2 regions of the Paenibacillus cisolokensis genome follow, and region 2 is predicted to be linked to the other one. Evidence: predicted binding sites of a transcription regulator. Region 2 holds the regulator's gene; the other holds the start of a gene.
What was found. The regulator Rex, encoded in region 2, represses fermentation and respiration genes when NADH is low (regulators of the CRP and FNR family bind a similar motif). The targets are predictions, from matches to a motif close to TTGTGAAATATTTCACAA.

Region 1: a site for Rex is predicted at 1,458-1,475, ahead of ABEV74_RS05100 (DoxX family membrane protein). Genes of this name have one in related genera too.

Annotation. Positions count from the first base shown of each region.
Region 1 is NZ_JBCNFP010000027.1:89,040-97,074, forward strand. It holds gene ABEV74_RS05085 (DUF350 domain-containing protein) at 1-2, shown strand, start outside; gene ABEV74_RS05090 (DUF4178 domain-containing protein) at 32-538, shown strand; gene ABEV74_RS05095 (DUF4247 domain-containing protein) at 550-1,299, shown strand; gene ABEV74_RS05100 (DoxX family membrane protein) at 1,532-2,071, shown strand; gene ABEV74_RS05105 (metal ABC transporter solute-binding protein, Zn/Mn family) at 2,650-3,579, shown strand; gene ABEV74_RS05110 (metal ABC transporter ATP-binding protein) at 3,581-4,315, shown strand; gene ABEV74_RS05115 (metal ABC transporter permease) at 4,312-5,235, shown strand; gene ABEV74_RS05120 (metal ABC transporter permease) at 5,232-6,125, shown strand; gene ABEV74_RS05125 (ABC transporter permease) at 6,321-7,103, opposite strand; gene ABEV74_RS05130 (ABC transporter permease) at 7,108-7,911, opposite strand; gene ABEV74_RS05135 (ABC transporter ATP-binding protein) at 7,908-8,035, opposite strand, start outside.
Region 2 is NZ_JBCNFP010000156.1:16,180-24,214, reverse strand. It holds gene ABEV74_RS21375 (AAA family ATPase) at 1-168, opposite strand, end outside; gene ABEV74_RS21370 (hypothetical protein) at 161-700, opposite strand; gene ABEV74_RS21365 (cell wall elongation regulator TseB-like domain-containing protein) at 816-1,310, opposite strand; gene ABEV74_RS21360 (amidohydrolase) at 1,343-2,641, opposite strand; gene ABEV74_RS21355 (redox-sensing transcriptional repressor Rex) at 2,622-3,278, opposite strand; gene dinG (ATP-dependent DNA helicase DinG) at 3,275-6,142, opposite strand; gene ABEV74_RS21345 (tetratricopeptide repeat protein) at 6,159-6,851, opposite strand; gene panD (aspartate 1-decarboxylase) at 6,989-7,372, opposite strand; gene panC (pantoate--beta-alanine ligase) at 7,357-8,035, opposite strand, start outside.

The sequences.
Region 1 (8,035 bases), on a different contig from region 2:
AACCCATCATGAGCGGAAGGAGACGATGGCGATGAGCTTGTTCAAACGGATTAAAAACTTGATGCGAAAGCCGGAGCCGCTCAAGCCAACTCCGAGCATGCTGACGATCGGACCGGGTGACATATGCGAAGTGTCGCTTGTCACGTACGAGGTTGTCGGGCGAACGCAAAACCGGCAAAGGAACCAGATTGTGCTGACGCTGCAGGACGGATCGACGATTCGGTACTTGACGATCGAAGAGCGTGAAAGGACGGCTTATGCGCTATACGATCCGATCGACGGCCGGCTGGATGCGGTTGACGAGGTGCCGACCATACTGGAGCTGGACGATCGCGTGTACCATCTGGAGGAACAGTACTCCGGCTTTATTACGGCGGTCGGCCGGACGCCGTTCGTCCAGGGGGGCGAGCAGCATGTATGGCAATACCAGTCCGACGACCGCAAGCTGCTTCGAATCGAATGGCAGGACGGGCGCTTTATGCTGTACGAAGGCGAAAGCGTGCTGCCCGCCGACGTTCGCGCCCTGCGCGGCAGTTAGGGGGGAGAAGCTTGCGGCAGAAGTGGTCCAAAGCTTTAAAACTGTTGCTTGTCGTCAGTCTTATCGTCCCTCTCCTGGCCGCATGCGGCATCGATCAAACGATCAAGGAGACGTACCCGCTCGAATCGGTGAATGGAAGCGGAGCGGAAACGTCATATGTATACCGCGCCGCCGGACAGTCGGTGCCCGAGGTTGCCAAAGAGCTGGCGGAAGCATCCAAGCCGGACCAGATCTCGGACGAACAAGAGGACCGGATGTTCCTCGTCTACTCGGACCGGATCGTGCATCTGCAGCGGGACGAAGCGAATCCGGAAGATACGCTTGTGGAAGTGTCCTCCAAGGAATATGTCCGCAACAATTACAGCATGAGCTTCCTGGAAGGATATTTGCTCGCCAGCCTGCTCAGCGACTTGTTCGACAACGGGCGATACGGCGGCGGCAGCTACCGTGGGTACAACGATCGCGATACGTACAAGCCGAAGACGGGAACGTACCACATGCCGACGGACACCGAGAAAAAGGCGGTTCCGCCGATGACCGTCGAACGGAAAGGTTCGATCTTCAAACGTTCGCACAAGGCCGATACCGGCCAGGTTGGCAGCGGCGGAAGCATATTCGGGAAATCTCCCTCTTCCTCGAGTTCCTCCACAGGCAAAATTACTCGCGGCAGCTCCGGCGGCAAGTCGAGCAGCTGGCTTCAGCCGCGGAAGTCGTTCAAACCGAAGACGAGAGTCGGGTTCGGAAGAATCAAGCGGCGATAAGATGACAGTTGCGAGCCGTTTCAGCATTGTACTGGACAAGGTCATAAAGTTCGAAACGTGATGGAAAGTCGAGTTTCCCACGTCCAAGGATAAACGCCGTCAGGCGTTTTTTCTTTTGCGCCGCCTCGGAAGGGTGACGTTCGGTTACCAAAAAAAGTTTGTGATTTTTGTCACATACTTCTCCGGACCTATGCGATATACTGAAGACAACAAATAACCGAGGTGATCAAAGATGATGAAATGGTGGAGAGAAAATGTTTGGGCAGCTGGCTTGGTCGTATGGGTTCGCCTCCTTCTCGGTTACCATTGGCTGACTGCGGGATGGCACAAAATTACCGGCGACAAGCCTTTCGACGCCACCGGGTTTCTGAAGGGAGCTATCGCCAATCCGGTTGCCGACAAGACAACGGGCGAAGCGGTATATCCGACATACCTGGCATTTCTGGAGCATTTCGCACTGCCGAATGTGAAATTGATCAACATTCTGATCCCGTGGGGCGAGCTGCTGGTCGGTCTCGGACTCATTCTCGGAACGTTGACGGTGGCGGCCGCTTTCTTCGGATTGCTGATGAACTTCATGTTCGTCTTTGCCGGAACGGTAAGCACGAATCCGTGGCTGATGCTGCTCGGCATGCTGGTCCTCACGGCAGGCGCCAACGCAGGACGATTCGGATTGGACCGGTACGTGCTCCCGCTGCTCCGTAAAGAGGCGGACCGCTTCTTCCGCCGCGGACCGAAAACGCCGGCCGCCGGCGCCGGCCTGCAACACTGATGCGCCGCGACGGTCAATGGCGCCAATGGCACGAAGCGCTTGGACGAATGAGCCAGGCGCTTCTTCTTTGCCGTCACATGCGGCATATTTCTTGCGGACATTGCTCGCATCGGCACATTTTTGCAAATAGCCGACATCCCGGATCACGAGCCGGCCGTCCTTCTGCGCGATAATCCCGTCCTTTTTCCATTCGTTCAGCAGCCGGTTACGCCTTCCCGCGTCGTACCGGTCATGTCGGCCATTTCGCCGTTCGTCATATTATACTCAAGCCGCAAATGTCCGCTTTTCGCAGCATTCGAAGTTAGGAAGCATGTCCGGCATCGATCGACGAAACGGGGTTAGCCGAAAAGGCCTAATCTTTTTTTTGTCCCGAAAGTTTCCCTTAGTAAAAAGTATTGACACAAAGCAAAACAATCGTTATCTTGTATACAGGAATAAAAATTGCACAAGGGAAATATATTTGCTGTCGTGCATGTCTAAGCGTTGCACGGTACACAAGTCCCGGTATAGGAGGAGAGACAAAAGTGAGAAAAGAACGACGAAGACGAACAAAGCAATGGGTCAGTGCCGCGTTGCTGATGCTGGCGCTAACGCTGGTGCTTGCAGCCTGCGGCGGCGGTCAGAAGGGGGAAACGGAAGGCGAGCCGGCAGCGGCAGGCGCGGACGACAAAGTAAATATCGTGACGACGATCGCACAAATTGCGGAGCCGCTCTCCGTTATCGGGGGAGACAAGGTGAATGTGCAAAGCTTGATGGGTCCCGGCGTCGATCCGCATCTATACAACGCGACGCAGGGGGATATCCGGAAGCTGGAGGAGAGCGATATCGTCTTCTACAGCGGCCTGCATCTCGAGGGCAACATGACGGAAATTTTCGAACAGATCGGCAAGAACAAGCCGGTGCTGGCGATTGCCGAAGCAACGCCGGAAGATCGGCTGCTCAAGGATGAGGGCGGAGCGGTCGACCCGCATATCTGGTTCGATATCGATCTGTGGAAGGGGGCTCTGGAATCGGCAACGGAAGAGCTGAAGAAGCATTCGCCCGGCAATGCCGAATATTTTGAAGCCAACAAAGTGAAATATTTCGAACAGCTGGACGAGTTGAAGGCGGAAGCGGCGGACAAGATGGCCCGGATTCCGGACGAGAAACGGGTGCTGGTGACCGCCCATGACGCATTCGGCTATTTCGGCCGGGCCTATAACATGAAGGTGATCGGTCTGCAAGGGCTGAGCACCGAAGACGAGGTCAGCCTCGCCGATATCGACGGCACGATCAAGCTGCTGCTCGAATACCGGATACCGGCCGTCTTCGTCGAGAGCAGCATCAATAAAAACACGATCAACGCCGTTATCGAGGGAGCGGCCAGCAAAGGGCTGACCGTCAAGCTGGGCGGCGAGCTGTTCTCGGATGCCATGGGTGAAGCGGGAACGACGGAAGGCACTTATATCGGCATGTACCGGCACAATGTTGAAACGATCTATCATGCACTGACGGGAGAAGGCGAATAATATGACCGTTTTACAGGTGCGGGGCGTATCGGCGGCCTATCGGAAAAACAACGTGCTGCGAGACGTGTCGTTCGATGTGCAGCCGGGTTCTCTGACCGGCATCGTCGGCCCGAACGGAGCGGGCAAGTCGACGCTGCTCAAGGTGATGTTGGAGCTTCATCCGAAGCTTGCGGGCAGCGTATCCTTCTTCGGCTCCACATTGGCCCGGACCAAAACGCGGGTCGGCTATGTGCCGCAGCGCGGATCGGTGGATTGGGATTTTCCGACCGACGCGCTCGATGTCGTCATGATGGGCTTGTACGGACGCATCGGCTGGTTGAGGCGGCCGCGGCGCATTCACCGGGAGATGGCCATGGAAGCCCTCTCCCGGATGGGAATGGCCGATTATGCCGGACGGCAAATCAGCCAGCTGTCCGGCGGCCAGCAGCAGCGGGTGTTTCTGGCCCGGGCGCTCGTTCAGGATGCGGACCTGTACTTTATGGATGAGCCGCTTGCCGGCGTCGATGCCGCCACCGAGCGGGCGATCATGGAGACGCTGAAGGAATTGAAGCAAAACGGCAAGACGGTAATGGTCGTCCATCACGATCTGCAGACCGTGGAGGATTACTTCGATCACGTGCTGCTGCTGAACCGGACGGTTATTGCGCACGGTCGGACGGAAGATGTCTTTACGAAAGATAACGTCATCGCCGCGTACGGCGGAGCGCTGCGCTGGCTGAAGGAGTTGTCGTCATGAACGCACTATTGTCGCCCAATGCGCAGTGGGTGCTGCTCAGCACCTTGATTCTCGGCATGGCGTCCGGCATGATTGGCTGTCTCGCGTATTGGAAGCGGCAAAGTCTGATGAGCGACTCGCTGTCGCATGCGGCGCTTCCGGGTGTCGTGATCGCCTTCGCCATCGTCGGCGTCAAAGAGATGCCCGTCATGATCGCCGGCGCGGCCGCCAGCGCGTTGGCCGGAGCGCTGCTGATCCACTGGATCCGCTCGTCGAGCCGCATCAAGGAAGATACGGCGATGGGCATCATTTTATCGGTATTTTTCGGATTCGGCATCATGCTGCTTACGATCGTCAACCGGACGGCGGGCGGCAACCAGAGCGGTCTGGACGGATTCATTTACGGCCAGGCGGCCTCGATGGTCCGCAAGGACGTATATACGATGTTGGCGCTGGCGGCCCTCGTCATTCTGATCGTCTTTGCCGCCTTCAAGGAATGGAAGCTGTTTCTGTTCGATCCTGATTTTGCAAAAGGGCTGGGGCTGTCGCGCCGGCTGATGGACGGCGTTTATTTGGGGGTGCTGGTGCTCGTCATCGTGATCGGCATTCAGGCCGTCGGCGTCATTCTGATGGCGGCGCTGCTCATCATACCGTCCGTCAGCGCCCGCTACTGGACGAATTCGTTCAAGCGTATGGTTCTGCTGTCCGCCTTGTTCGGCGGCGGGTCGGGGATGGGCGGCACCCTGATCAGCACATTCAGCGCCAACTGGCCTACCGGACCGTTCATCGTCGTCGCCTCCTCCGCATTGTTCGTCATTTCGCTTCTGTTCGGCGCTCAGAAAGGGCTGCTCGTCAAAGCGATTCAGCTGCGCGCGCAGAAGCAGAGCGTCGCCCGTTCCTGGAGCGGCGAGCCTGGCGTGAAGGAGGGGAGCGCGGGATGAGCTATACCGCTTGGATACTGCTGACCGCTTCCCTGGTCGGATTGTCGTGCGGATTTGTCGGCACGCTCCTCATTTTGCGCAGAATGGCGATGATGGCGGACGCGATCAGCCATACCGTGCTGCTCGGCATCGTCGCCGCGTTTCTCGTGACGCGCGAGCTGAGCGGCATCCATATGCTGATCGGCGCGGTGGCGGCGGGACTGCTTACTGCCGTGCTGGTTCAATGGTTTCAATCGCGGGGCGTTCAGCAGGATGCCTCGATCGGCGTCGTCTTCACGACCTTGTTCGCGATCGGCGTCATCCTGATCGCCACGCAGGCCGGCAACGCCCATCTCGACGTGAAGCACGCCCTGATGGGCGAGATCACGTTCGTGCCCTGGAACAAGGTCGCGCTGCCCGGGATCGGCGAAATACCGGAAGCGACCTTGATATTGGTCATCGTATTGACCGTTGTCGCCGCGGTTATCGTCGCCTTTTACAAGGAGTGGAAAATCACCTCGTTCGATCCGGCGCTGGCGGCCAGCATCGGCATACCGGTTACGCTGATGCACTATGTGTTCATGTCGCTCGTCTCGATTACGACGGTGGCGTCCTTCGACGCGGTCGGCGCGATCATGGTCGTCGCCATGCTCATCACGCCTGCAGCGGCCGCCTATCTGTGGACGGACCGGCTGTCTTTGATGATGGGACTCAGCGGAATTTTCGGCGTCGTGGCAGCGGTAGCCGGATATTATATGGCCGTCTGGCTGGACACATCGATTTCCGGATCGATGGCGTTCGCCACGGGCATTGTCTTTCTGTTCAGCTTTGTCTGCTCGCCGAAGCACGGTCTGCTTGCCCGCTATTTGCGTCCGCAGCCGGCGGTGTCGGATAGGGTCGGGCAGCAATAAGCTGCGCCGATAAGAGCTGCAGCCGCAAAGTTGCGTCGCAAAGTTGCGGCGCAAAGTCGTATAAAGTCGCATATCGAAGAGTTGGGTTTCACGAAAAGTCGAAGAACTGCAGCGCAAAGTTGCGTCGCGGAAAACGAAAAGAGCGGTCAACCCGGACGGGACGGCGGATTTCAATCCGACGCCCCGTCTTCATGTTTACGAGCCGGTCGAGCGATAATGGCGGACGCCGATCCGCCAGACGAGCAGGCAGGGCAGGATGAACAGGAAGCCGGCGAGCGGAGCGGCTGCGTACCAATGGCCGCCGCTTCCGGTTTTATCGAGAATGTACAAGAGCGGCAAATAGTTGGCGGTGCCGAAAGGGATGACGAACGTGAAGAAGCGGGTCACCCATTTCCGGTAGATGTTCAGCGGGTATTGGGCCATCTCCCGGCCGCCGTCCGTAAAGATGTTCGCCACTTCCAGCCCTTGTACGGTCCAGAAGCACATCGTGGCCGCCAGCATGAAGATGCCGGTGAAGATGGCGACGCCGCTCGCCACCATGAACAGCAGCGTGACGATTTTCAGAAAGGTCCATTCGATCGGCAAATTCCAGACGGCCCAGACGAGTACGACCAGGCTTTGCAGCAGACGTCCGAACCGCGTAAACTCGAACTTCGAGCCGAGCACCTGGACGATCGTGCCGCGCGGCCGCACCAGCACCCGGTCGAAGTCGCCGCTTGCGATCAAGCTCGAGAAGGCGTCAAACCCGCGGGCGAAACATTCGCTGATGCTGAACGCCATATGAATGACGGCAAAGCATAGCGCCGCTTCGAAAAAATGCCATCCTTGAAGCTGACCGAACCGTTCGAAAAGCAAATAGACGCCGGCAAAAATCGAGAACGGCACAAGGAGCTGGCCGAGCGTCATGAGCCAGAACGAGGCGCGGTACTGCATTTGCGATTTGAACACGATCATTAAATATTTCACGTAGAGCCTCATCTCTTCACCCTCCCTGAACGACGACTCTTCGCAGCGCCCGGTTCATCGCCGCGCGTCCGACGAGAATGAGGAAGGCAAGCCAAAGAAGCTGGCTGACGATGCCGGCCAATGCGGCTTCCTTCGGGATATGCCCGGAATAGACCCGGAACGGGAAGTCGGCGGACAGATGAAATGGAAACAGCCGGACGATATTCTGCAGCCAATCCGGCATCAACGGAATCGGGATGATCGATCCGCTCAAAAACTCGCCGGCGACGCTGAAAATAAGCAGCGACCCGACCGGAGACATCGTGACGAACACCGATATGTAAATGAGCATCGAGACGGAAACGAGCACGAACAGCCCGATAACCAGCGTAACGAGAAACAGGACGAGCGTGGCCGGATCCGGCGGAAGCGACAATCGGTAAGAACGGGGAAGGAAGAACGCAATGCCGAGAATGGGCAGACTGCGTAGAAGCGCGGACGAGACGCGCTGCGCCAGCAGCTTGGCATACCAGAAATTGTAGATGCCGCTCGGCCTGCACAGCTCGTAAGCGATGTTGCCGCTTGTAATGAGCTGGAACAGCTCGTTGTCGCGAAACCAGAGCATGATGAAAGCGAGAAAAGCCTGCTGCAGCCAGACGTATGTCGTCAGCTGGGGAAGCGAGATCGGCTGCGTGTCTTCGGCGTGGCTGTAGAACGCCTGAAACACCATAATGATAAGGAAGCCCCAGAAAAATTGGGTCGCCACACCGGCCAGCGCCGCCGCCCGGTACTGCAGGCCGTTGTAGAAACGGAGCTTGAAGACGGAAATGTACATTTTCATGAGATTTGATACTCCTTGTACAACTGGACGATGATATCCTCGATCGGCTGCGTATCGATCGCGACGTCGAGCAGATCGACCTGCTCCGCCAGCCGAGTCAGCGCTTCGGACATCATGACCTGTT
Region 2 (8,035 bases):
CTTCCCGCCGGCCGGCGCAACGTTGCCTCGCGCCCGCACCGCATAGAACAGAAGGCCGCCGAGCGCGGCGACGAGCAGCAGCGGCACGATATTCACCTTCAGGAAGACAAGAAAAACGAGCAGCACCGGCAGGAAGCCGATCGCGATTTCCTTACCGTACTTAAGCATTCGGCCACACTCCCAGCGTATCGGGAATGCGCGGCAGCACGACATGCTTCACGGCATCGCCCCGGCGCATCGTAATATACACATTGTCGGCGTCGATTTCGGTCGAGGCCTTGAAGCCCGGATAAGCTTGCTCCAGCTCCTTCAGCGCCGCCGGAATTTTGGAGTACCGCCTCGTCTCCATCGCTTCCGCCACGTCGAACAAAACGGCAGACCATATCGGTTCCAGTCCGGCGTCCTCCGAATCTTCGATAAAGAGCCGGACTTTTCGGTCGCCGATGGCAGGCGCCCCCTGCGTGACGATCCGCTCATATACTTCGCGCAGATCGGCATCCGGCGCAAGCTTGAGATGCACGTTCACATGATCGGCATCGATAACCGGCTTGCCCGACACGACGCCCGGCACTTCCCGCAGCGCTTCTTCGAGCGGGCCGGCCACTACCACTTGCTTATATAGAAACCAACCGCCGAACAGCAGTCCGGCAGACAATACGGCGGTTAGAATGATGGGAACGATTCGCAGTTTGATGTTCATGATGTAAAAACCCCCTTCCTCGTCGCCACCATGATTCACTTCGCCTAGCAGACAGATCTATAGGAAAAGTATATCATAGCGCGATGCGCAAAAGGGGGTGTAATATCAGGAAACGTCAGTCGGCGGTACGTCCGGGAATCCGGTACGTTACCTTGTGCGTTCCGTCCTTAAAGTCGTAAAAATCGTAAAAATATTTGCCGCCCGCATCCGGCAGCGAATAAAACACTTCCCACGCCGGCTCGCCCTGCAGAAGTCCGGGGCGGATGCGGACGATATCGGCTCCCGCGTAGCGGCTGCGGACCCGTTCTTTCACCTCGTCCGGCGAGACCGCCTCGGCCGCCTTGACCGTCCGGATACCGCGATCCCGCAACCATACCCATACCTCTTCGCCGTCGCCGTCGATCCCTTTGACAATCCAGAACGTCTCGTCCCAGACGACCTTTTCAGCGCGCAATACTTCGGTCAGTCCGGCCAGCTCCTTCGCCCTTGCGGACGCTTCCCGTTCCTCGTTCCAGACCGGCTGCTGGATAACCCGGTAATATTGGTGGATGGCGATGACGGCGAGCAGCAACGCCGCAGCGGCAACGGCCGCCCAACGCCGCGGCGTCATGATCGGGGGCGCTTTTTTGCGTTGCGCCCGCATCAGCCGTTAATGAGACGCTCGAACGACTGTTGAGCGTCGCGGCGTATTTTCTCCTCGTCAAGCAGCGTGCACACGCCGCCTTTCACCACTTGGCGGCCGTCGATCCATACGTGGCGGACGTCGCGGCCGTTCGCCGCGTAGACGAGATGGGATACGAGATCGGAATGCGGATAGAAATGGGCCTGCTCCGTATCCAGCGCAATAAAGTCGGCCTTCATGCCGGCCTTGAGCACCCCGAGATCGTCCCGCCAGAGCGCCCGCGCGCCGTATACCGTCGCCAGACGGAGCGCTTCGATCGCCGGCACGGCCGTCGGGTCGCCCGATACGCCTTTATGGATGAGCGCCGCAAGCCGCATTTCGTCGAACAGATCGAGATTGTTGTTGCTTGCCGCCCCGTCCGTCCCAAGCGAAACCTTGACGCCAGCCCGAAGCATATCGGGAACCCGCGCGACGCCGCTTGCCAGCTTCAAATTGCTGGCCGGATTGTGGGATACCGATACGCCGCGTTCGGCCAGAAGCGCAATCTCTTCGTCAGTTAGATGAACGGCATGCGCGACGAGCGCTTGGCGCGAGAAGAAGCCGAGACGGTCCAGATGCTCGACCGGCCGGGCACCGTAATCACGGACGTTCTGCTCCACCTCCGCAATCGTCTCCGACATATGCGTATGGAGCGGCACGTTCAGATCGTGGGCGGCCTGCACGAACTGTTCGATATACGCCGGAGGACAAGTATACGGCGCGTGCGGGGCCATCATCGCCGTAATCCGGCCGTCCGCCTTGCCGTGCCAATCCCGGACGAAACGGATCGCCTCCTGCAGCTTCGACCGGCGCTCCTCTTCCGGCCCGAGACCGATAACGCCGCGCATCAGAGTGCCGCGAATGCCGGACTGCTCGACCACCTCCGCGACAACCTCCATCCGGTCGTACATATCGACGAACAGCGTCGTGCCGGATTTGAGCATTTCGACGATGGCCAGCGCAGCTCCCGTTTTCACGTCTCGTGCCTCGTATTTCGCTTCCATCGGCCACATCTTTTCCTGCAGCCACACTTGCAGCACTTGATCGTCGGAATAGCCGCGAAGCAGCGTCATCGACGCATGGCCGTGCGTGTTGATCATCCCGGGCATGAAGACGAGTCCTTGACCGCTTACTTTCTCCGCATCCGGCGACACGCCGGCAGGCGCTTCCGGACCGATATAGGCAATCCGGTCTCCTACTACATGCATATACCCGCGCACGACCGGATGCTCCTCATCCATCGTGACAAAAATTCCGTTCTCAATCAGCCATTCCTTCATCGGTTTCGTCCCTTTCTTTATCCAAATAATAGGCCAGGCTTAACAGTTGGGTCGTAAAATCGGCATGATGAATCCGAACCTCGTCGGGCGCCTTTAAAATGACCGGGGCGAAATTGAGAATGGCTTCAATGCCGGCCTCGATAAACCGGTCTGCAACATTTTGCGCTTCGACAGCCGGCACCGTAATGATGCCGACGCGGATGTCGAGCCTGCCGACCGTTTCCTTCAGTTCCTCCATCGGCTGAACGGTCAGGCCGTTGATTTTCATCCCGACTTTGCCCGGATGGGCGTCGAAAACGGCCGTAATTTTCATATTGTCCTCGACGTAGGTATTGTAATTGCACAGGGCATGTCCCAGATTGCCGGCACCGACAAGAGCGACGTGCAGCGGCTTGTCGAGCTTCAGGATTTGGCGTATTTTCTCGATCAGATACGATACGTCATAACCGATGCCCTTGCGTCCGAATTCGCCGAAATAGGCCAGATCCTTGCGGATTTGCGCCGGATTAAGGTCCAGCTTCTGTCCGAGCTCCTGCGACGAGACGGTCTGGACATCACGCTTGGACAGCTCCGTCAGAACGTTGAGGTATACCGGCAGCCGTTTGACGACCGCTTCCGATATTTTCGACTGCTTCATGCTTCCGCCTCCTTCCGATGGCCGCCTGCCAGCCATTCGCGCATCCTGGGAATCATTTTATCGAGATGCATATGCTCGATTTTCGGTCCCGGCAGCGAATACAGAAAATGTTTGCCGTAATACGTCTCAATCACTCGCGTGTCATAGATCAGCACGACGCCGCGGTCCTGCGCCGTTCTGACCAGACGGCCGAAGCCTTGCTTGAATCGGATGACCGCTTGCGGGACGGACAGCTTCATGAACGGATTCTGCTTCTGCTCCTGCAGCATTTCCGACTTGGCTTCGATGAGCGGATGATTCGGCGGCTGAAAAGGCAGCCGTACAATCGCCAGACAAGTGAGCGCTTCGCCGGGAATGTCTACTCCTTCCCAGAAGCTGCTCGTGCCGAGCAGCACCGAAGCAGGCTGCTGCACGAACCGCCTCGTCAGCTTGCTGCGGTTGCCGCCGTCCACACCCTGTCCCAGCACCTGAATGCCGCTGTCCGACAGCTCTTCCTTGAGCTTGTCGTAAGTGTGCCTGAGCATACGGTACGACGTAAACAGGACGAGCATCCGTCCGTTCGTTTCGCGGGCCGCCTCCGCAAGCGACGAAGCCAGCATCGAGACAAACCGTTCGTCGCCGTTCGCGCCCTTCAGAACGGGAAAATTGCGCGGAATGATGACGAGCGCCTGCTCGCGATAATTGAACGGAGAAGGCAGCTGCACCGTCTTGAGGCGGCCCTGCTCCTCCTGCCCCGACAACCCGATCTGTTCGCAAACGTATTGAAACGACTTCTGAACCGACAACGTGGCGCTTGTCAGAACGACGCTCTTCTTCCGGTTGAAGAAATATTCGCGAAGCTCGCCGCTTACATCGGCAGGCACGGCGAACAGATGAACCGATCGGCCGGGGCGGCCGGACGTTCCCGTTTCGATCCAGTAAACGGTGTCGGCCTTGTCCGCCTTAATGAACGTGCGCAAATCGTCCCGGGCTCTGGAAATATCTTTGACGCAGCCGTTCAAATCGGTCACGAGCGCCTGCATCGCATGGTCGTCCGACCGTTCCTTGATCTCCGACAACGTCTTGTCCAGCTTGCGGACGGCCGGCTGAAGCGCGGCGTAAACGTTCGCTTCGACGCCCGCGATCGTTTCCCAATCCCCAGGCATGCGATCTCTCCGCAGACGGTACACCGTCTGCGCGTTATCCTGGCTGTCGCCGCCTTTGCCCGCTACGCCATGCAGCAGCTCAAACAGCTTGTCCCAATGCTCTCTCGCTTCGGCGAGCGCCGGAATGAGCTCGTCGATCGTTTCCCGCCACGCTTGCGCGAATTCGTCGTCTTCGCCTGTCAGCTTGACGCGCAGCGCCATCAGAAGACCTTGACGAGCGTCTTTGACGAGCCGGGTAAGCGGCTGCACGAGCGAATAATAGGAAAGCTGCAGCCCGAGATGCTTGCCCGCCACTTCTTCCAGATGATGCGCCTCGTCGACGATCAGATGGTCATAGGCCGGCAGCAGCCGATGCTCGGCGCGTATATCGGTGAACAGCATCGAATGATTCGTAATAATGACGTCGGCCAGGCCCGCTTCATGCTTGGCCCGGTGGTAGAAGCAGCGCCTGAACCACGGGCAGGCGCGGTTCAGACAGGAGTCGGCGTCGCTTGCCACGGTGCTCCAAAACTCGGCTCCCTTGCTTCCGAGATTCAACTCCTCCTGATCGCCCGTTTCCGTCTCCCCGAGCCATGTCACCATTTGCGATGCGGTCAGCGCGTCGTCGATCGGCGAAGCGAAATCGCGGCTGTTGACTTTGGCTTCGAATTTGCGCAAGCATAAGTAATTGCCTCTGCCTTTAAATATCGCGGCTTTAAAAGGGAACGGAAGCAGTTCCTGCAGCAGCGGGATGTCGCGCTGGCGAAGCTGCTCCTGAAGATTAATGGTATGCGTGCTGACGACTATCTTTTTCTCCTGGCGGATACCATAATAAAGAGCAGGAATTAAATAGCCGAGCGACTTGCCTGTTCCGGTCCCGGCCTCGATCAGCAAATGGCTGTCGTTCTCCAGCGCCTCATGCACTTCCCGGAACATCTGGTCCTGCGCCTCGCGTTCCTCATAGCGGTCGAACAGATCGCGGAAGCGCGATTTGACGCCGCTCAAATATTGCTCGTACGATACGTTCTCGAGCGGCGATTCTTCCATTTCGGCCCGCGGCGGCAACTCATCGGTCCAGTCGCCGGCTTTGAGCGCGAATTGGTTATAATAGGCGTAGGCGTCCGGATCGACGGAAGTTTGGGTTTGCTTCCAATCCAAAACTTGACGGACGAACCAGCCCAAATCGTCATACTCCGGAATAATACCGGCGAACCGTTGAAGCGTCAAGAGCGGCAGCTCCCGCATTTTGCGAACGCAAGCCGCGAACAGTTCCGCCGTCGCCATGGCGTCGCTGTCGGCCTGGTGCTGGCGGTCATGCCTTATGCCGAACAGCTCCGTTACCGAACCGAGCTGATATGTGCCGAGCGACGGATATAAAATGCGCAGCAACTCAATCGTATCCAGCCTTCGTCCGACGAACGGCCCGTATCCGCACCGGTCGAGCGCCGTATTCAAAAAAGAGGCGTCAAACCCGACATTGTGCGCGACGAGCACCGTGTCGCCGATAAGCCGGACGACTGCCATCATCACTTCATCGAGCTCGGGCGCATTTTCGACAGTGCGGTCGTCAATTCCCGTCAATCGGGTAATGAACGGCGGAATGCCGCCGTTCGGACGGACGAAGGAGCTGTACGTATCGATAACGGCCAGCTCCTCGTCAAGCACCACGATCCCGACTTGTATAATATCATCATCGGGCTGATGACCCGTCGTTTCCAAATCCAACACAGCAAATTTCATCCGGTTCCCGATCCTCTCACATACAACTAAGCTCGGCGCTCCCGAAATACAAAGCCATGTGGCCGCGCTTTTCCTTGCATGATTTCAAATTATTCAGCGGGTCCGCAAAGCCGGGGTCGGTTTCATGGGCTTTGCGAAAATAATATTCCGCTTGTTCCAACTGCAGATGAACGGCCTGGATGCAGCCGAGCGCATTGTATCCGAGAGCCTGCAGACGGGGATGGTCGGTCAATGCGACCAGCAGTTGAAAATGCTTCTGTGCTTCGTCCCACTGCTGCAAATGCATGAACGACATCGCCAAAAACAGACGCGACAGGTTGCATTCCGGCGCCTTGGCGACAGCCGTTTGAAAAGCGTCCGCCGCCTGCTCGAACATCAACAGCTTGAAATAGCCTTGTCCTTTGGTCAAGTATAAGGCAGATTCGGATAATGCCTCCGCGTCGGCCGGCTCGCCGCCGGTTCCCTTCGCCTGCTTGCCGGCAGAAGCTTTCGCCGGTTGATCCGGCTGCTGCGTTCCGCCGGCCATTTCGTAAAATGCCGACATTTTTTCTTCAAATCCCAGCCATTGTTCGATCAGGGAGTCGCTTACGGTGCGCAGCTGATCGATCTGCTCGTTCAGGCGCAGCCGCTCTTCATCGGAAACATGGGGATAAGTCGTCAAAATTTCATCAAGCAGTTCATTCATGACCGCAAACATTTGGCGAAACATAAGCCGCATCCCACCTTCGCTTCGAATGAGAAAGTGTTACGCTCATTCTGCGTCGATGGGGTGCTTTTCATACCCCATGCCAGCCGTTACATAAGGCTGCAATTACGCAGCAGCCTTCAGTCAGCATAATCCTTTCGTTACAAAATAGTGGCGTGCTTCTCCTCCGCCATCGTCGCGACCGGACGGTTATGCGAATCCAGTACGATTACTTTCGGCGCGTACGCCTTCGCTTCCTCCTCGGTCATTAAACCGTAAGAAATGATGATAACCTGGTCTCCAGGCTGTACGAGCCGGGCTGCCGCCCCGTTAAGGCAGATGACGCCCGATCCCCGCTCTCCCGGAATAACGTACGTTTCCAGTCTTGCGCCATTGTAATTGTTGACGATTTGGACCTTTTCATTCGGCCAAATATCGGCCAGTTCCATCAATTCTTCGTCGATCGTAATACTTCCGACATAATTGAGATTGGCTTCGGTTACCGTCGCCCGGTGAAGCTTCGATTTCATCATGGTGCGGAACATGCTTGAGTCACCTCCTGCAGATTCAGCAGACGGTTGTCAATGAGACGCGTGCTGCCGAATTTGACGGCCAACGCCAAAATCAGTTCCCCGGAAATTTCGGCCAGCGGCGTATCGGCGCCGGGCTGTTCCAGTTCGGGATACGTCAATACTTCCACGTAATCGATGACGGCCAGCGGCGCCGTCCGGATATGCGATTTGACCCGCTCTTCCAGAATGGGAGCGGTCATGCCGGGCTCCGCGCTCCACCTCTGTGCGTGTTCGAGCGCCTGCGACAGCACGACGGCCTGGCGCCGCTCTTCGGGAGACAGGTACACGTTGCGCGAGCTGAGCGCAAGGCCGTCGGGCTCCCGAACGGTCTCCACCGGGACGATGTCGACCGGAAAATTCAAATCTTCGACCATCGTCCGGATGACCGCGATTTGCTGAGCGTCCTTCATACCGAAGTATGCCCGATCCGGCCCGACGATGTGCAGCAGTTTGCTGACAACTGTCGCCACCCCGTCGAAGTGTCCCGGACGCGAGGCGCCGCACAAGCGTTCGGTTACGCCGCTGACCGATACGATCGTGCGCTGCCGCTTCGGATACATCTCCTCAACGGTTGGAAGAAATACGAGATTGGCGCCGCATTCGGCGGCGAGCTTCAGATCGCGGTCCTCGTCTCGC